DNA from 3 places in the Paenarthrobacter sp. genome. Region 2 is predicted to be linked to each of the others. Evidence: riboswitches for the same ligand, from Rfam matches in the RefSeq annotation. Region 2 holds a riboswitch; each other region holds the start of a gene.
The links. Region 2 has a riboswitch for S-adenosylmethionine ahead of RIF72_RS03600 (homoserine O-acetyltransferase). Riboswitches for the same ligand answer to the same signal wherever they lie in the genome.
Positions count from the first base shown of each region.

Region 1 (6,751 bases), on a different contig from region 2:
AAGAGCCTCAGTCTCCGCGGACCGTAAACCAGCCGAAGTATGCGACTCTGCCTTGGCCAACTGCCAATCCTCGATCGTGTCCGAGTTGGACTGCAGCGGCTCACGCTGCCGCTTCCGATAAAGGTTGATGTAGGTGTTGGTCAGGATGCGATACAACCAGGCTTTGAGGTTGGTCCCCGGCTTGTACTGGTGAAAAGCAGAAAACGCCTTGGTATAAGCCTCTTGAACCAGATCTTCGGCGTCGGATGGGTTGCGTGCCATCCGCATGGCTGCCGAATACAGCTGGTCCACGTACTGCATGGCGTCGCGCTCAAAGCGCGCCCGCCGCTGTTCGGAAGTCTCCGTAGCAGGGTCGACGTCGGTTACAGCCGCCGCGTCGTTCGCGCCGGTTGCCTGGTCCATGGCCGCTGCGGCCGGTTCAGTGGTGCTCATCGTTGCCAAGTCTACTGTCAGCTGCCGGGATTCCGGCTGCATCCCATACGCAGGCTCCGGTGGAACCACCCGGTCCTTAACCAACGTCAAAAAACCAACTCCGTTCAACAGGCGGCAAACATAATGCCGCAGTCCGGTCTCCACCGCACCTGAAGTTCACAACGGCTGCTGCTGGGTAAATATTCCGTAAAAGTGCAAGACTAGAGCAGACTGCACCCCTTGAACACAACATTTATCGAACTAATGTGGCAAGCCATCCAGGAGGCAAGACATGTCTGTTATCCGTTTTCTCGCACGTCCCATGCTCGCGTCCAGCTTTGTCGTCGCCGGGCTGGATAAGCTCAGGAACGCGGACGACACTGCCAAGCAACTCTCGCCCGTCCTTCGCCGTGCCTCGGAATCCCTCCCCTTCAAGGCTGACGAAAAGACCTTGGCGCGCGTCATCGGCGGCGCGCAACTGGGCGCCGGAGCTTTGCTGGGGCTCGGCAAGCTCTCCCGTTTTGCCGCCACGGTCTTGGCTGTGACGTCGGCCTTGAACTCGTACGTGGAGTGGCGTTCCGCCGATATCAGCACGAAGGAAGGCCGGAGTGCCCGCAAGGCCCAGTTGCTGAAGAACATCTCCCTCACGGGTGGTGTGCTTCTGGCCTCTGTTGATACCGCGGGTCGGCCGAGCATTGCCTGGCGGGCGGAGCACTTGGCTGCCGACGCCAAAAAGGTGACGGGAAAACAGATCAAGCGTGCAGACAAAGCAGTTCGCAAGGCCGTCGACAACGCAGTTGGAGCATAAGGAAGCATGACCGGTACCACCGCCTCAAACACCGAATCAACCAAGGCCGCTACCATGCTGCCTCTGTGGCAGGCCCCGCATGCCAAGAGGCCGGTGGATGCAACGGTGACGGTCCCTGGTTCAAAGTCGCTGACCAACCGATTCCTGGTGTTGGCCGCGTTGGCGGATGGTCCCTCACGGCTGCGGGCTCCCCTTCATTCCCGCGACTCTGCGCTGATGATCCAGGCCCTCCGACAATTGGGGGCAACCATCACCGAGGTCCCCGGGAGCGGCTCCTTCGGTCCGGATCTGGAAATTACGCCCGTGGATCCCGCCGCATCGGGAGCTGAAACGGCGATTGATTGCGGGCTGGCCGGAACTGTCATGCGGTTCGTCCCTCCGTTGGCTGCATTGCGCAAGGGTGCTACCGTCTTCGACGGCGATCCTCACGCCCGCAACAGGCCCATGGGAACCATCATCGAAGCGTTGATCGCCCTCGGCGTGCCAGTGGCAGGAGAAGGCGGCAGGACGCCGTCGTCCCTCCCCTTCGCCGTAGAGGGTACCGGCGAGGTCCGGGGCGGCCACCTGGTTATTGACGCCAGCGCTTCGTCACAGTTCGTCTCCGCGTTACTGCTGGTGGGTGCCCGCTTCGTTGAGGGCCTGCATCTGGAACACGTGGGCAAGCCCGTGCCCAGCTTGGACCACATCACCATGACCGTGGAAGTCCTCCGCAGCGTCGGCGTCGTCGTGGACGATTCCGTGCCCAACCACTGGCGGGTCTCTCCGGGACCCATCCGTGCATTTGACCAGCGGATCGAACAAGACCTCTCGAATGCAGGACCTTTCCTCGCCGCTGCCCTGGCCACATGTGGCACCGTCCGCATTCCCAATTGGCCGGCCGGAACCACACAAGTGGGCGACCAGTGGCGAACCATCCTGACCACCATGGGAGCAGAAGTAACGTTCGAAAACGGGACACTGACGGTGACCGGCGGAGCGGAAATCAAGGGTGCTGACTTCGATGAAACAAGCGAACTGGCGCCCACCGTTGCCGCGCTGTGCGCCCTCGCCAGCGGCCCCTCCCGGCTGACCGGCATTGCCCACCTCCGCGGACACGAAACGGACCGGCTTGCTGCGTTGGTCGCCGAGATCAACGGCCTCGGGGGTGACGCGGAAGAGACCGCCGACGGCTTGGTGATCCGCCCGGCGACCCTTCACGGCGGCGTGGTCCACAGCTACGCCGACCACCGCATGGCCACTGCCGGGGCGATCCTTGGGCTCGCCGTCGAAGGCGTACAAGTTGAGGACATCGCCACGACGTCGAAGACCATGCCGGATTTTCCAAAGATGTGGGAAGCGATGCTGCAGTCAAGCGATGCCAACGTCGATCTTGATGAGGCCAGCAACTAACCATGGGCCGTGACGCACGCTCCTGGGACGAATCCGATGTACGGATCCGTCCCAGCAAAAAAGGATCCAGGCCCCGTACCAAGGATCGTCCCAGTCACGATGACGCCGTAATAGGCAGGATCATCACTGTTGACCGCGGACGGTACAGGGCGATTGTGGGCGAAGATTCCGCCGACGAACGCATCGTTATCGCAGCCCGCGCCCGTGAACTTCGGCGGAATCCCGTTGTCCCCGGCGACTTTGTCGCATTGGTGGGTGACGTCTCAGGGTCTCCCGACACGCTGGCACGCCTGGTCCGGGTGGAAGAGCGGAAAACCCTCCTTCGCCGGAGCGCTGACGACACAGACCCCATCGAACGGGTGGTTGTAGCCAACGCCGATCAGCTCGTGGTGGTTGTTGCGGCGGCCAACCCGGAGCCACGCACTGGATTCATCGATCGCGCCCTGGTTGCAGCGTACGACGCCGGTATCGAGCCGTTGCTGCTCATCACCAAGGCGGACGTGAAGGATCCGGCGGAACTTCTGGCCAATTATCTGAGCTTGGACTTTCCCGTGATCATCAGCCGGACCGCTGACTCCGAGGCAGGCGGCATCGATGCCCGCTCGGATGACGGGCTTTCAGCCCGGCTGGACAAAGCCGCCGTGTCCCAACTCCGCTCGCACCTGGGTGGAAAAGTCACTGTCATGCTCGGTCACTCCGGGGTGGGCAAATCCACCATGGTCAACGCCCTGACAGGGGCAGAGCGGGCCACTGGAGGCGTCAACGCGGTGACGGGCCGGGGCAGGCACACGTCATCTTCGGCTTTGGCGCTGAAGCTCGACGACGCACCGTCCGGCAGCTGGATCATCGATACTCCAGGCATCCGTTCCTTCGGCTTGGCGCATGTGGATCCGGACCGGATTCTTCATTCCTTCCCGGATCTTGAACCTGGCACGGAGACCTGTGACCGTGGCTGCAAGCACGGTGCCGCTGCCACCAATTGCGGGCTGGATGCATGGGTGAACGATGGTCATGCAGGGCCATCAGGAGTAGCCCGGTTGGCCTCCTTGCGCCGCTTGCTGGGTGCAGACCCAAGGCTCGAAGCGAAAGAGACCAAGGAACTGGGCACTGTCAACTGATCATTGCCGGCTTCACGTCCCCAACGCATTGTCCGATTCAGGATAGTTTGGTGGCATGACCCATCCCGTTTCCACCTACAACGATGACCTGCGCCTTGCCCACGTCCTCGCTGATTCAGTCGATGCCCAGACCATGGATCGCTTCAAGGCACTGGACCTGCAGATCGAAACCAAGCCCGACCTCACACCTGTCACTGACGCTGACAAGGCAGCTGAGGAAGCAATCCGCGGGCAGTTGTCCCGCTCACGTCCACGGGACGCGGTCCTCGGTGAGGAGTTCGGCAGCAGTGGTCACGGGTCACGTCGCTGGATCATCGACCCCATCGACGGCACCAAGAACTTCGTCCGCGGCGTCCCGGTGTGGGCGACGTTGATTGCCCTCGTGGATGAAGGGGAACCGGTGGTGGGCGTTGTTAGTGCGCCGGCGTTGGGCAAACGATGGTGGGCTGCCAAGGACATGGGCGCCTACATGGGCCGCTCCCTCGCCTCGGCGACACGGCTCAAGGTGTCCAACGTTTCCCGCCTGGCCGATGCTTCCATGTCGTATTCCAGCCTTTCGGGGTGGAAGGAACGGGGCAACCTGGATCAGTTCCTGGGGCTGACGGAGGACATCTGGCGCACACGCGCCTACGGCGACTTCTGGTCCTATTGCCTTGTAGCCGAGGGTGCGGTTGATATCGCCTGCGAGCCTGAACTTAACCTCTACGACATGGCAGCACTCGTCCCGATCGTGACAGAGGCCGGCGGTCGTTTTACATCCTTGGAAGGCGAAGACGGTCCGTTTGGCGGTAACGCCCTGGCCACCAACTCGATCCTGCACTCCGAAGTTCTCAAGCGCCTCAACCCCGGATTGGACGATCTTCTCTAAACTTTCCACGCCTGTCCCACCCAAGCAGCGGCGGAATTTTCGGCGGCGGATGACCCCTTTTGGGGGTCTCCGCCGTTTTTTATTCGGCGAAAAAGGGATTTGGCATCCGACGTAACAAAGGGCTTAACAAAAGGCAGTGGCTTTGGAAGCGTCCCCGGATGTGCCTTAGCCTTTTTTACAGGTCACGAGTGCCAGCGCTAAACCCCGGTTTGCTGGCCGGCAACCCTCCATTCGCGGTGGGGTGCCCCGGGTGACGACCGGGCCGGTCCGGAACGGATGCGGCAAGCGCGGATCCCCCTATGGGGGTCCCTCTTGAGTGAGGTTCCATGAGCACTGTCACGTTCAACCCCAACACTATTCCGTCCTTTGCCGAAGAATCCGCAGCAGAGACGACCACCGCTGCGCGTCCGCTTGCCGCGGTCACTGGCGCTGAGCTGCAGGCTCCGCTGATTCAGGGTGGCCATGTCCGTTACGCAAACTTGGACTACGGCGCATCGGCTCCGGCTTTGACCATCGTCTCGGCCTACCTCAACGAGGTCCTGCCCTACTACGCCAGCGTTCACCGGGGCGCCGGGTACGCCTCCCAAATCAGCACGTCGGTGTACGAGAACTCAAGGAACATCGTCCGTGATTTCGTCGGCGGGCGGGCTGATGACTCAGTAATCTTCACGCGGAACACCACAGACTCTTTGAACCTCCTGGCCGGATGCCTCCCACAGGTGGACGGCGAGGTTGCAGGTGAAGTCCTCTACTTGGACATCGAGCACCACGCCAACTTGCTTCCGTGGCAAGGAGTCCCCCACCGCAGCGTCGTCGCAGCACCAACCCTGGCCGGGACACTCGACAAGCTGGAGGCCGAACTTGCCCAGGGCGGGGTCAGCCTGCTGGCCGTGACGGGCGCCTCGAATGTGACCGGGGAGATCCTTCCCATCGCCCGCCTTGCTTCGCTTGCCCACGAATACGGCGCACGAATCGTGGTGGACGCTGCGCAGCTCGCACCGCATCGCCGGATCAACATCACCGAGGCGGACGTCGACTACATCGTCTTCTCCGGACACAAGCTCTATGCCCCCTTCGGCGCGGGTGTCGTTGTGGGTCGTCCAGACTGGCTCGACGCCGGCATACCGCACCTTGCCGGAGGCGGGGCGGTACGTGAAGCGCGCCTGGACTCGGTCAGCTGGGCCGCGGGCCCGGCGCGCCACGAGGGCGGCTCCCCCAACGTGCTGGGCGCCGCGACACTTGCTCGCGCCGCCCAAGTCCTCGCAGGGTTGGACCAGGACGCGTGGCACGCCCACGAGTCCGCCATCCGCTCGTACCTGGTGCAGGGCCTGGAGGCCATCGATGGCGTGACCGTCCACAAGATCTTCGCTGACTCCCTGGACACCATCGGTGTGGTCAACTTCTCCGTAGAAGGATTCGACGCCGGACTGGTTGCGGCTTACCTGGCGGCCGAGCACGGCGTTGGCCTCCGCGATGGCCGGTTCTGCGCCCACCCTCTCCTAAAACGCCTCGGGCTCCCGTCCGGATCCTTGCGCGCCAGCTTCGGCGTCGGCTCCCGGTTGGAGGACGCCACCAGGCTGCTCGCAGGCATCGAAGGACTCAAGCGCGACGGACTGGGCTGGGACTATGTGGTGGACGAGGGCCGTTGGGTTCCTGCAAATGACCATCGCAGCTACCCCGAATGGGCCCCGAACACTCCCGGCACTGCGGGCGCAGCCCCCTGCACTGTGGACTAGAAGCACTGCGGACTAGAGACACTGCGGTAAATTCGTAGGGTACTTTTAGGGACCCTTTGAAGGAGCTTTTCGTGGCCCTGCGTTCACCCGCTGCCTCCAGCGGACAGCCACGCACTCCCGGACCAACCGGGCCGCGTGGTCCAAGGCTGCATGCTTCCCGCCGGCAGGAACTCGGTCAGAGCTTTCAGGACGGCGGCGAACACTATGACCGCGTGCGGCCCGGCTACCCCGCCGATTCCGTGGACTGGCTGCTTCCTCCAGGGGCGCGATGCGCAGCCGACCTCGGAGCAGGCACAGGAAAGTTCACGGCACTCCTCGTTGAACGCGGCCTGGAGGTCACTGCCGTCGATCCTTCTACGGACATGTTGGAGCAATTGCGAAAGTCCTTCCCCTACGTCAACGCGCTGGAGGGAACGGCCGA
Region 1 is NZ_JAPSHI010000001.1:150,077-156,827, forward strand. It holds gene RIF72_RS00700 (sigma-70 family RNA polymerase sigma factor) at 1-522, opposite strand, end outside; gene RIF72_RS00705 (DoxX family membrane protein) at 704-1,219, shown strand; gene aroA (3-phosphoshikimate 1-carboxyvinyltransferase) at 1,226-2,608, shown strand; gene RIF72_RS00715 (ribosome small subunit-dependent GTPase A) at 2,611-3,726, shown strand; gene hisN (histidinol-phosphatase) at 3,782-4,594, shown strand; SAM riboswitch class IV at 4,775-4,888, shown strand; gene RIF72_RS00725 (aminotransferase class V-fold PLP-dependent enzyme) at 4,921-6,330, shown strand; gene RIF72_RS00730 (class I SAM-dependent methyltransferase) at 6,408-6,751, shown strand, end outside.
Region 1: it holds a riboswitch for S-adenosylmethionine, as region 2 does, so the genes downstream of both, RIF72_RS00725 (aminotransferase class V-fold PLP-dependent enzyme) here and RIF72_RS03600 (homoserine O-acetyltransferase) in region 2, are expected to answer to the same signal.

Region 2 (6,751 bases):
CACCCGCTGATGGCGGCCGAAGCTTAGCCCGGACATGACTGACCGGGGCCGGGACAAGCCCGTATGGATGGATCGGTCAGATGGTGACGGCTCCGGAGGCGGTTTCGAAAGTTACAGCGAGAATGCCAGGAGTGCCGTGCGGTGCCATCCACTGGACGGCGACATCCTCCAGCGGCTTCTCCACCGGTTCGCCCAACCATTCGGTGACGCGTTCAGCCGAGCCCGCTATGGTGAGGCTGGACATCTTGACGTCGCTCTCGTAAATCCTGGACGGGTGCAGCGAGGGGTCGCCCTCCCATTTGAGCAGGTAGGGCACCTGGGGATCGGCGATCAGGCCGAGGATGCCAATCTGCTGCCACACCAGTTCGCGCCCGTCGGGGAACTTGCGGTTGCCCGGAACGGCCGAGCGGCCAAGGCGGTCTTCGAACGGTGCAAGGTCGTCAACGGCGACGCACCAGCCCATCCATCCACCACCGGCAGCCGAGCGGGCACGGACGGCCTGGCCAAAGGGTGCTTTGTCGGAAGCGGGGTGATCCAGGACCTCCACCACTTCCAGGTACTTGTTATCCGCAAGGGGAATGATCATGTTCCGGGTACCGAAGCGCGGGTGCACTCCGCCCCGGACAGCGTCCACTCCCAATGCCGCGGAAATTCGTTCGGTAGTGGCCAAAAGGCCATCTCGTTCACAGGCGTAAGAGACGTGATCCATGCGCATGGCTTCATCTTGGCACTTTGTGATCGGGGTCTCAGCTAAGTCAAGCCTAACTAAGGTGGGATGTGTATAACCGTTCGGCGGCGGGCGTCATGGAGGCACTCGGGAAGTCCGAAAGATTCCTCTGGCGTCACAAAGCTGTCTTCGCCTCCGGACAGTTCTTAGACTGGCCCCAGCTCACACCGTTTCACATTGCCTGCTAATCCCATGCGTCACGAACAGGAGAACTCCATGTCCCAAGGATGGTCTTTCGAAACCCGCCAGATCCACGCAGGCCAGGAGCCTGATGCCGCCACCGGAGCGCGCTCGCTTCCGATCTACCAGACCACGTCCTTCGTGTTTCCCAGTGCCGAGAGTGCCGCAAATCGCTTTGCCCTGGCCGAGCTCGCCCCCATCTACACCCGGATCGGCAACCCGACGCAGGATGCAGTGGAACAGCGCGTCGCGAGCCTTGAAGGCGGACTGGGTGCCCTCTTGCTCAGTTCGGGACAGGCTGCGGAGACGTTCGCCATCCTGAATATCGCAGAGGCGGGCGAGCATATCGTAGCAAGCCCCAGCCTGTACGGCGGCACGTACAACCTGCTGGCGCACACGCTGAAGAAGTTTGGCATTTCGGTCACGTTCGTGGAGGATCCGGACAACCTGGACCAGTGGCGTGACGCAGTCCAGCCGAACACCAAACTGTTCTTCGGTGAGGTCGTGTCCAACCCCCGCCAGGATGTGCTGGACATCGAGGGCATCGCCCGCACCGCCCACGAGGCCGGCGTGCCGCTCATCGTCGACAACACGCTGTCCACGCCCTACCTGATCCGTCCCATCGAGTGGGGAGCGGACATCGTGGTCCACTCGGCAACCAAATACCTGGGTGGTCACGGTTCCGCAATCGCCGGTGTGATTGTGGACTCCGGCAACTTCGACTTCGGCAAGGACCCGGAGCGCTTCCCTGGATTCAATACCCCTGACCCCAGCTACAACGGTCTGGTCTACGCCAGGGACCTCGGCAAAGACGGTGCGCTGGGCGCCAACCTCTCCTACATCCTCAAGGCCCGCGTCCAGTTGCTTCGCGACCTAGGCTCTGCCGTATCCCCGTTCAACGCCTTCCTTATTGCGCAGGGCCTGGAGACCTTGAGCCTGCGCGTGGAACGTCATGTTGCCAACGCCACCAAGGTGGCGGAATGGCTTGAAAACCACGACGACGTCGAATCGGTCGCGTATGCGGGCTTGCCGTCCAGCCCGTGGTATGACCGTGGCCGGAAGTACGGTCCCAAGGGCACAGGCGCCATTGTGGCCTTCAATATCAAGGGCGGCGTAGAAGCGGGCAAGCGCTTCGTGGACGGCCTGGAGCTGCACTCACACGTGGCAAACATCGGTGATGTCCGCTCGCTGGTCATCCACCCGGCGTCGACCACGCACAGCCAATTGACAGTGGAACAGCAGGTGGCCGCAGGCGTCAACCCTGGCCTTGTGCGCTTGTCCGTGGGCATCGAGCACGTCGATGACATCATCGCCGACCTCGAAGCCGGCTTCCGGGCCGCCAAGGGCGCCTAACGCCGCGGCTTAAGAGTTTCAGCCCGACTGCCGCCCGCGTCGACGATTATTCGCCGGGCGGCAGTTCCGGGTGCTCGTTCGTGAACGAAGTCACCCCAAACCGTCACACTGTTGTCACATTCTTCGCCAGAACCGCCCTGCGTTTCCTAGACTCTTCGTATTAGGTCATGAGTGCCAGCACACAGCCCCGGCTTGCTGGCCGGCAACCCTCCTCCGCGGTGGGGTGCCCCGGGTGAAGACCTGGCCTGTTCGCACGCAAGGCGACGGGCAAGCGCGAGGTTAAGGTGTCAAAGGAATGACCATTACTGCTACAGCCCTTCCAAAATCCGGAGAAGCAGACGGAACCGTCAAGTACGCCGGCATCGGACCGCTGGAACTTGAAGCGGGCGGATTCCTCCCCGACGTTGTCCTGGCGTATGAGACCTGGGGGCAGCTGAACGCCGATGCCTCCAATGCCGTACTCATCCAGCATGCGCTCACGGGCAGCACTCACGTAGCCCGTGGAGCCACTGACGAGGAGGGTTGGTGGGAGCAACTCGTTGGGCCGGGTGCCACGATCGACACCAACAAGTTCTTCGTCATCTCCATCAACATCGTGGGCGGCTGTTACGGTAGCACCGGCCCATCATCAGAGGCACCGGATGGACGCCCTTGGGGCTCACGTTTTCCGTTGGTCACGCTGCGCGACAGCACGGAGGCTGAGGCGCGCCTCGCCGATGCCCTGGGAATCGATGCCTGGCATGCCGTGTTGGGCGGTTCAATGGGCGGTGCCAGGGCCCTTGAATGGGCTGCCACGTTCCCCGACAGGGTTAAACGCTGCGCCGTAATTTCGGTGGGTGCCTACAGCACGGCCGAGCAGATTGCTTTTGCCCAGGCCCAAACCTTGGCCATCAGGCAGGACCCGAACTTCAATAATGGCGACTATTACGGTGGCGCTGCCCCTGAACATGGTTTGGCGCTGGCCCGACGCATCGCCCACATCACTTACCGCTCAGCCTTGGAGCTGGATTTCCGCTTCGGCAGGGAAGCCCAGCATCAGGAGAAACCGCTCGCCGCTGCGGTGTTGGGGGAGCGTGGCCGTTACCAGGTGGAAAGCTACTTGGACCACCAGGGAACAAAGCTGGTCCGCCGTTTTGATGCCAATAGCTACATCGCCATCACCGAAGCTTTGATGTCCCACGACGTCACGCGTGGCCGCGGCTCCTTGGAACAGGCGTTGTCGCGCACCACGGCTGAGTTCTTCGTGGCGGCCGTGGACAGTGACAGGCTCTACTTCCCTGCGCAGTCGCGGGAACTTGCCGCGGCGCTACCCGGGGATGTACTGGTCCACCTCATAGAGGCGCCGATTGGTCACGATGGCTTCCTCACTGAGATTGGCCAGCTCTCGGCGCAACTCCGCGAATCATTCTTCGCCTAAGGCTCAGCCGTTCATGATTTCGCCGCGCTGCTTCATGTAGTCCTCCATGGCGATCTCGCCGTTGCTGAACTTCGTGTCCAGCTCGGCGAGTTTGCGCGCCCGGTAGCCCTGCGGTTCCGAACCACCCGTTGAGGGGAACGGTGCCGGGGATGACGGGTTCGACGGCGGACCGGCCTGCGGTGTCGTATCCGCGGGGCGGATGACGGTTGGTTCGGGCGGGTACCCGGGGTAATTCGGCGTCGGGTATCCCTGACTCGGATAACCCTGGTCCGGGTATCCCTGACCTGGATAGTTCTGCGGCGGGTAGCCGGGGCTGCGGAAGTTATTATCCTGAATCCGACGCGCCCGGGATCGGTTGTACATGCGGATCCCGAGTGGAATCAGCCACGAGCAGACGATGATCCAGAAGATCAGATTGTTCACAGTGCAGGCCTCCTAGGTCTCCTACCAGCTTAGTCCTGCCCCGCGAAAGCAAAACGGCTACCTCAGACCAGCTTGGTCTCCATACCGAGGGAACGGCCGTAGCGATCCACCTCGGACTGCAAGGCCTCCTGCTCTTCCGCAGTGGGGGGACGGTTCATTCGGACGTCCAGTTCGCAGGCCCCGCCGGAGAATCCGTGGCGCCACCATCCGGCCAACCTGCCGTCCAGCAGGACCACGTGCATGGGCCCGCTGTCCTCGGGGAAGTACGGCGCCGTTCCACCAAGGAAATGACGCGACTGTGAGTAGCCCATCACGTATTCGTCGTAGCACTGGATGAGGTCCATGCGGGGAACCACGGGATCTTCCGCGGGCGAAGGTTGAACACCACTCGCCAGAGCTTCCACCTCCTCCGAGGCCAGATGGAACTCGAGACCCTCCAACTCGATAACGCCCAAACTCCCGGGAGACATCTCACCTGCCACCTCGATTCCCCGCTTTACGTCCTTCATGGTCAACCCGGACCACGCCGCGCAGTCTTTGACGGTGGCGGGTCCCCGGCTGGTGAAGTAACGGAGTGCCAACCGTCCAAGAGCCTGTTCGCGGCCTTCTGCGGTCAGCGGTGAAAGAACCCGGTCCGGTACGCGTTCGTCGAACAGGGCATAGGTCTGTTTCAGGGCGCCTCCTGCGGAGCGTACGGGTGAGCCGCTGACCAGGACACCGCGGATCTCCGCGTGCATGAGGTGGTAAATGAGGCCCAGGCCCTTGCTGGGAAATCCTGACTGTCCCAAGACTCCCGCCAGCTCCTCGCGCGTCTTGTGAGTTCCGTCCGCCACGGCAGCGGCCAGGATCCGGCCACTCTTGGCGGCAGACTCCTCATCGATTCCTGTTTGGCGGTACATGCCCTTGTTGCCTTGGTGAAGGCGGTCTGCGGACAATGCCATCAACCAGCCGAGATCGTCCCGGTGCACAAAGTGCCACGTAGGCCGGAGGATATGCGTCCGCAGGATGGTCCCGTCGGCTACGGCCTGCTCAACGTCTGCCGCCGTGACCATCGATGAAGCGCTGGAGCTTCTCTGCGCAAGAGTCCACCTGGCATAGGGAAACTCCTGTGACTGGACGGCCAGGAGGTTGCGGACCACATCCCCGGGACTTCCGGCGTAGGGAGCCCGCAACTGCTGCCGCCGTAACCGGATCCTCCGGACTGTCTCCGTGGAGAGAGAGCTGTCACCCGGCACGGCGGACCTCATGAAGCATGTACATCACAGCAGCCGACGTCACGTCAGCGGCGCGGCAGCAAGGTGCCGGTGGAGCCAAAGACGGGTCCCGGCGTCGGACGCTTTGGCATGATTCCGTCGCCGGAGGACTGGTGCCGAAGCCGCCGGATCACCCATGGGACAAAGTACTCACGTGCCCAGACAAGGTCGGAAGACCGGGCTTCACGCCATGTGCGCGGCGGAAGGGTCTTGGGCATCAGGGGCTCAAGCGTGTGCTGGACGTTCAACGCCTCCAAAACCATCATGGCGATGGTGTGGTGGCCCAGCGGCGAGAAGTGAAGGCGGTCAACGTCCCACATCTGGGGATCGGCCAACTGCCGCAAGGACCACATGTCCGCGATGATGGCATCGTGCCGTGCAGCTACCGTCCTGAGGTTCTCGTTGTAAATGGCCACCTTGCCACGGATACGCCCCAGTACTGATGCTGCCGTGTCCGGGCCATTAAAAAGCACCACGGTAGCGCCACCCGAACTCAGCTCCGCGACTGCGGCGTCGAGCTTTTCGGCCAGCAGATCGGGATCGCCGCCGGGACGGATGAGGTCGTTTCCACCAGCTGAAATGGACACGAGGTCAGGCTGCAGTTCCAAACAGGGGCCCACCTGTTCATTAATGATTTGCTGCAGCAGCCTGCCACGGATTGCAAGGTTGGCATAGGCGAAGTCTTCCTGGCTGCGGCCCAGTTCCTCGGCAACCCGATCCGCCCAACCACGGTGACCGCCGGGGTTTCGGGGTTCGGGGTCGCCGATGCCCTCCGTGAAGGAGTCACCCAGGGCCACATAACGGGTCCAGGGGTGCTTTTGGACCGGCTCGCCCGGCTTCAGTAAAGGATTGTTCTCACTCACGCTCATATCCTGCACCGTGACGCCGACCCTACGCCACCGTAGGTTGTTACTGGTGGGTAACTGCAAGAATGGACCCATGACTGAAGCACCCGCGTTTCCCGCCCCTGTTGTCCTGTGGTCCCACGACGAATCAGAGCGTGCAGGCAAGCCGCTCCTGGTCCTGTTGCACGGTTACGGCTCCAACGAGGACGACTTGTTCAGCTTGGCCGGATTGCTGCCCGACGGCTTTGTGGTGGCCGCCCTTCGGGCGCCGATGCCTATGGGGCCGGGCTTCACGTGGTTCCCCCTTACGGCGTCCATCGACTATTCGTTGGAAGCTGTAAAGCAGGCAGCCGAGTATGCCCTTGAGTGGCTGGACACAGTCAAAGCCAACCACTCCTCCGTGACGTTGCTGGGCTTCTCCATGGGCATGGCGATGGCCACCACCATGCTCCGCTACCGTCCCGCGGACTTCGCTGCCGTCGTCGGACTTTCAGGCTTTGTGATCGACGCCGGCGCTGACGCCGCCTTCCGGGACGACGAATTGGATGGAACG
Region 2 is NZ_JAPSHI010000003.1:8,783-15,533, forward strand. It holds gene RIF72_RS03590 (VOC family protein) at 77-715, opposite strand; gene RIF72_RS03595 (bifunctional o-acetylhomoserine/o-acetylserine sulfhydrylase) at 920-2,260, shown strand; SAM riboswitch class IV at 2,424-2,540, shown strand; gene RIF72_RS03600 (homoserine O-acetyltransferase) at 2,556-3,677, shown strand; gene RIF72_RS03605 (hypothetical protein) at 3,681-4,100, opposite strand; gene RIF72_RS03610 (winged helix DNA-binding domain-containing protein) at 4,163-5,335, opposite strand; gene RIF72_RS03615 (SGNH/GDSL hydrolase family protein) at 5,380-6,222, opposite strand; gene RIF72_RS03620 (alpha/beta fold hydrolase) at 6,293-6,751, shown strand, end outside.

Region 3 (6,751 bases), on a different contig from region 2:
CGCTACCCACATCAAGCTGGACGAGAAAGCCCTCGAATTCACGGCGAACGCCGCCGAAGGACCTGTCCGCATCATCGCCCATGAGCCAAAGCACCTCAGCGCCAGCCGCTACAGGGAGAAACTACAGCACGCCCAGCAGGCCAGCCACCTGCCCATTGACTGCGACGCCATGTTCATCGAAGTCATTGTGGACGACAGCTCCGACTTTGAGCAGGAGCTTCAGGTGGTGGGAAAGCTCCGGCACGGGTTCAAGATCCTGGAGGTGCACAGCAATAACGTGCCCAACACCGTGGCCGCAGTACTCCTCCACATCCGCGACGTCACCGGATTCATGCCACACATCTACTTCCGGTGGACGGAGGGGAACCCGATTTCCAACCTCAGCAGGTTCCTGTTCTTCGGCGAAGGCGAGATCGCGCCGGTAACCCGCGAAGTGCTGAGGGAAGCCGAGCCGGACGTCACCCGGCGGCCGTGGGTCCACGTGGGCTAGCGGCTCGCCGCAGGAACCAGCACCCACAGCACCTCGACGGTCTCGTCGGTGGGGTTGATCCAGGTGTGGGGTTCACGGCCCGGGAAGGAGAGGGTGTCTCCTTCTTCGAGGTCGTACTCTTCATTTGTCAGGATGAGCTTGATCCGGCCCTTGACCACATGCAGGACGTCAACGTCGCAGTCCACGGCGTAGAGCTCGTTTTCACCACGGCCCCGCGGTTCGATGGTTGCCTGCAGGATCTGGAGCCGACGCTCGGAGCGGGCGGTCAACAAGCGTTCCACTATGCCTTGACCGCCCAGGGAGATGCGGGGGCCGTCGTCGCGCCTGGTCAGGTGGGTCTCCGGGGCGGCGAACAAGTCGCCTACGGATACCGACAGCACTTGGCAGAGCGTAACCAGCGAAGCGACCGACGGCGATGTCAGGTCACGCTCCACACGGCTGAGGAAGCCTTTGGTCAGTCCGGTAGCATCCGCCACTTGCTCGATGGTGAGGCGCTGCGCTTGCCGGGCTGCGCGGATTCTGGAACCGATGGCAACGGGAACATTGCTCGGTTCAACGGGTAGAGCCTTCATTCACGAACCTTTCAGGCCTGTCATGTGGCCCTGTCATTGGAGCAATAGTAGCCGGGAGACAGGCCAAGAGCGCCAGAATACCCGGAAGCATGACCAAAGGATCTTGACTGTTACTCCCATCACAACATATCCTCATAGGCAACAAGTGTTGTCTGTGAGGCACACAACACATCCACAATCTCCAATCGTCAGCACAGAGACTTCGACGCTTCGCAGGAGTATCGTCGAAAACCCCAACCTCCGTGCATCAGCTCCAAGGACCGTTCATGGAATCTTCGGCTATAAACATCGCAATCGTGGTGGTGTACCTGCTCGCCATGCTGGCATTCGGCTGGTGGGGCAAGTCCCGCACAAAGAACAACAGCGACTTCCTGGTGGCCGGCCGCCGCCTGGGACCCTTCCTTTACACCGGCACCATGGCCGCAGTGGTCCTCGGTGGCGCGTCCACCGTGGGCGGCGTCGGCCTCGGCTACAAGTTCGGCATCTCCGGCATGTGGCTGGTTGTGGCCATCGGCTGCGGCGTGCTGCTGCTCAGCCTTTTGTTCGCCGGCACCATCCAGAAGCTCAAGATCTACACGGTCTCCCAGATGCTGACGCTTCGCTACGGCAGCAGGGCCACTCAGACTTCGGGCATCGTGATGCTCGCCTACACGTTGATGCTCTGCGCCACCTCCACCGGCGCCTACGCCACCATTTTCGTGGTCCTGTTCGATTGGGAGCGCTGGATGGCAATCGCCGTCGGCGGTGCGATCGTTCTCGTCTATTCCACCATCGGTGGAATGTGGTCCATCACCCTTGCCGACCAGGTCCAGTTCATCATCAAGACCGTGGGCATCTTCTTCCTCATGCTCCCCTTCACCCTGAACGCAGCCGGTGGCCTGGACGGAATCCGCGCCCGTGTTGATGAGAGCTTCTTCCAGATCGACGGCATCGGCATCCAGACGATCATCACCTACTTTGTGGTGTACACACTCGGCCTGCTGATCGGCCAGGACATCTGGCAGCGCGTCTTCACCGCCAAGACACCCACTGTTGCGCGCTGGGGTGGCGCCACCGCCGGCGTCTACTGCATCCTTTACGGCCTGGCCGGAGCGCTGATCGGCATGGCAGCAAGCGTTGCCCTGTCTGATATTGCCATCGAAACCAATGACGACGTCTACGCAGAGGTCGCTACGAACCTGCTGCCCGTTGGCATCGGCGGGCTTGTCCTGGCCGCAGCCGTCGCTGCCATGATGTCTACCGCGTCCGGTTCGCTGATCGCTGCCGCAACAGTCGCCCGCGCCGACGTCCTGCCGTTCGTGGCCAGCTGGTTTGGCAAGACCATCGACACCTCCGATTCGGAGAACCCCGAGCACGATGTCAGGGCCAACCGCATGTGGGTCCTTGGCCTGGGCATTGTGGCCATCGTCATCGCCATTTCCACCCAGGACGTGGTGGCTGCCCTGACCATCGCCTACGACATCCTGGTGGGCGGCCTGCTGGTCGCCATCATCGGCGGCCTTGTCTGGAAGCGTGGAACCGGCATCGCCGCAGCAGCATCCATGGCTGTAGGCACCGTGATCACGCTGGGCACCATGATCGTCCTTGAGATCAACGCCGAGCAGCCCTTGGACGGGGTGTATGCCAACGAGCCGATCTACTTCGGTTTGATTGCCTCGGCGCTGGTGTTCGTGATCGTATCGCTTCTGAGCAAGCCCACGGATCCGGCGGTCATGAAGGCTTGGACGGACCGCGTCGCCGGCACCCGCGTGGCGGAGGACGAGCTCACAACGCCCGCGTCCTAAGCAGGCACGAGGAACTAAGCAAGGTTCAGGAAACAAGCAAAGTTCGACGGCGGCGCCTCCCCTTTCGGGCGGCGCCGCCGTTGCGTTATATCCCCGTCCGTTGGAAGGCCCGCTCTGCGCGCCAACACCACCCCAAAGGACGCAAACCAGGCCCCACAACGCGGGGGCGTGGACAGCAATGGGATAGGGTGGTCCCAGCTTCAAGAGATGTGGTGCCAAGCTCCGACTGGCCACACACCAACCCCATGTTCACGGGTGGTTCGGATGAGGAAGCGGCCCGTCCCGGACCAGAGACAACCGAGCGGGCAAGAGCACTCCCCCAAGGAGCAGTCCCTTGCCGTACCAAGGCGATACCACCCAGGTAGACACAGCAGCAACAAGCACCCCCACCAAAAAGGCTGCCCCCACCGTGGCGGTGATTCCCGCCGTCGACCTCTTCCTGGGCACGGTGACCATCACTTCCCACGCGGGAACCGGGCAATTCGGACATCCCCAACCGCAACTCATCGCGCAGGCGTTGGCCCAAGCCGTCCGGCCAACTCGCTGGTGCGAGTCGTCCAAGACACTAACGGTGACTATTGCCGCCGTCGGCAAACGGGAAGGCCTCCAACGTCACTTCACACTGGGGCACGAGGACAGAGCTTAGATTTCGTCGTCTTCCTCGCGGAACTCTTCGGTTTCGTCGATGGGGACAACACGTTCGTCGTCCTCGGGGGCGTCCACTTCCTCCACCCAGGGTTCGTCCACTTCCTGGTCTTCGGCGTAGTCGTAGGCCGGGTCGGACTCAATAGTTGTCCGTTCCGGGTAGTTGGCGTGTGATTCGGTGGTGTTCATGGTGCAACCTCCGTCTCGTGGGCCGGTTCTCGTGGGCGGTTCTGCCCGTTGACCCGAATGCAGGAATCCAGCGGCGGGAGGGCCCCGCCCCTGTCCTTCCATCTGAGCACCGGCACAAGCGAGGGTCAAGGAAATTACGGTGCACCGAACATTCCATTTAAGGAATACCAGCCAAAAATCCGCGCGGATAAGCGGTAGTGTGGGGCGTGCAATGGGGCCGCAACTACCCCACCCAGCACAGGAGACAAAGTGCAGATGCACCAGGAATCCCACAGTTCGTCGAGCTCCGCTCCGGACCCCACCCCCGAATCAGCAGCCGCCGGAAACACCGGGACCCAAGCCCCGCCGCCCTCACACGCGGACATCCGCCGGTGGCGGCAGTACCTGGCGGACGAGCGTGCCGAGGCCGCTGTCTACCGCGAATTGGCGCAGCGGCGCGACGGCGAAGAACGCCAAATCCTGCTCGCCTTGGCCGAAGCGGAAGGCAGGCACGAGGCCCATTGGCTCAAGCTCCTGGGCGAGCACGCCGGAATGCCCAAGGCAGCTTCCACCCGCAGCCAGTTCCTGGGCTTCCTTGCCCGTAACTTCGGGTCAGTGTTTGTCCTCGCTTTGGCCCAGCGCGCCGAAGGCCGTTCCCCGTACGGTACCGAACCTGCGGCGACGCCGGCCATGGTGGCCGATGAACAAATCCACGAAGAAGTAGTCCGGGGCCTGGCCACCCGCGGACGCAACAGGCTCTCCGGAACCTTCCGCGCCGCCGTTTTTGGCGCCAATGATGGCCTGGTCAGCAACCTTTCACTGGTCATGGGCATGGCCGCAACCGGTGTTTCCAGCTCCGTGGTGCTCATGAGTGGCGTGGCGGGCCTCTTGGCCGGTGCACTTTCCATGGGCGCGGGTGAATACGTTTCGGTCCGCTCCCAGCGGGAGCTGCTTAATGCCACGCTGCCCACGCAGGCCACACTGACCGCAGCGCCATCGTTGGACATCGAGCACAACGAGCTGGTCCTGGTGTACTTGGCCCGCGGCATGACACGGGAAGCCGCGGAGCACCGCGCTGCCGAGCGCATGGGATTGTTTGGCTGCGACTGCGATCCCAGCCTCTCCCTGCAGCCGGAGAAGCCGCCCACTGACGATCATGAATCCGTGGGTTCGGCGTGGGGTGCCGCGATGTCCAGCTTCTGTTTCTTCGCCTCAGGCGCCATTGTGCCCATCCTGCCGTTCATTTTCGGCATGACGGGCATCGCCGCCTTGCTGGTGGCCGGCGTTCTGGTGGGCATCGCGCTCTTGGCTACCGGCGCCGTCGTCGGCTTGTTGTCCGGAACCTCGCCGCTGAGCCGCGGGCTGCGGCAGCTTGCCATCGGCCTGGGAGCGGCTGCAGCCACGTACGGGCTGGGCCTGGCCTTCGGAGCAGCAATCGTCTAAGTTTGGACGCTTCGGTCCGGAGACCGTAATGTTGGTTCGTCCTCCGCGCTGCCCCGCGTGACCAGGGCATCAGGAATGGAGAACCGTGGACCCGGAGCGGGAAGCAACGCGCGTGCCAAAGCACCGCCGCACTGGAACGGCCATGCGTGTTCTCCGCGGCGTTCTCTTGGCCGCCATTGCCGCCGTCGTTGCCGTCCTGGTCAGTGGATTCCTGCAGGGTGATCCTCGTATTTCCGCACTTTTCCCGGGCGTGAGCATGCCGGGAACCACGCAGGACCGGCCAGGTGGAGCAGAACCAGCGCGTCCCCTGGACGCGCCGCCGCCTGGACTTGAGGAGGCGGACGCCCCACTGGCCTCGCCTTCAGCGCCCGGCACCACCAACGATTCGTACAAGTTCCTGGCCACGAACGACGACGGCACCCCGGTAGGTTATTCACCTTGCCGTCCGCTCCATTACGTGGTCAACGATGCATCCGCACCCCTTGGCTCAGATGCCCTCCTGACCGCCGCCCTGGCAAATATTTCTGCGGCGTCCGGCATCAAGTTCATCAACGATGGCACCACGGACGAGTTGCCGGTGGACCGGCGTGAGCCATACCAGCCCTCCAAGTACGGCGACCGGTGGGCCCCCCTTCTGATTTCCTGGACCACACCCGTGGAAGCACCTGCACTGGCTGACAATGTCATCGGCACAGGAGGCAGCACCATGTACTCCCTCAACGAAGGACCCAAGAGCTACATCACTGGAAGCTTGGAGCTGGACACTCCGCAGGTGACGGAACTGCTCGCCAGTCCCGGCGGGGCCGACTATGTCCTGGCCGTCATGCAGCACGAGCTGGGCCACGTGATGGGCTTGGACCACGTTGATGACCCGATCCAACTCATGTACCCGGAAATCGGAGCTCCCGACGGACTCGCGGCGGGCGACCTGAATGGCCTGCATCTCCTTGCCTCGGCACCCTGCCGCAAAGACATCTAACCCTTTCGCGCTTCAAGCATTCCCGGCATGGACTCCCGGCGGAGCGGGACTTATGCTGACAAATACGGCCGACGGCGGCGCCCCACTTCCCGCCGCAGCCGCCACGTCAGGGGGTTCCATGGAACCTTACGGGTCGCCCAAGTGGCCGGACCACGATCCCCCTCGTCCGAATTACCTTCCGCATACCCCGCGCCCGCCGGATCCTCCGCCGGTCAGGCCGCCTATAAAGCACAGCAGCGTCGCGGCCATCCTGTTCCTTTTCAGCGTGCTCGGCCTGGTGTGCGCGGGCGCCTACTTCAGCGGCGAACTTCACCAACTCCTGTACGGATCGTCCGCCACTCAGAGCCAGGCGCCCCGCCCTGGGCTGGTCCCGTTTGGCCAACGCCAGGAGCCTGTCCCGGGACTCGAGGAAGCCGACTCACCGCTTGGAACGCCGGCACCTCTGAACCGCACCAGTTCCTCGTACAAGTTCCTGGCTCTCAAGGAAGACGGAACTCCGCTGGCCTACTCGCCGTGCCGGCCCATCCACTACGTGGTCAACTCGGACCTCGCACCGGCCTCGTGGCAGCCGCTGGTGGAAGAAGCCGTGAGGCAGGCCGGCGAAGCCACAGGATTGAAGTTCATCTACGACGGCCCCAGTTCCGAAATCCCCTCCCCCAACAGGTCCGGA
Region 3 is NZ_JAPSHI010000004.1:66,005-72,755, reverse strand. It holds gene RIF72_RS04780 (amino acid transporter) at 1-490, shown strand, start outside; gene RIF72_RS04775 (helix-turn-helix domain-containing protein) at 487-1,062, opposite strand; gene RIF72_RS04770 (sodium:solute symporter) at 1,329-2,846, shown strand; SAM riboswitch class IV at 3,045-3,164, shown strand; gene RIF72_RS04765 (hypothetical protein) at 3,181-3,492, shown strand; gene RIF72_RS04760 (hypothetical protein) at 3,489-3,680, opposite strand; gene RIF72_RS04755 (VIT1/CCC1 transporter family protein) at 3,936-5,102, shown strand; gene RIF72_RS04750 (matrixin family metalloprotease) at 5,245-6,081, shown strand; gene RIF72_RS04745 (matrixin family metalloprotease) at 6,134-6,751, shown strand, end outside.
Region 3: it holds a riboswitch for S-adenosylmethionine, as region 2 does, so the genes downstream of both, RIF72_RS04765 (hypothetical protein) here and RIF72_RS03600 (homoserine O-acetyltransferase) in region 2, are expected to answer to the same signal.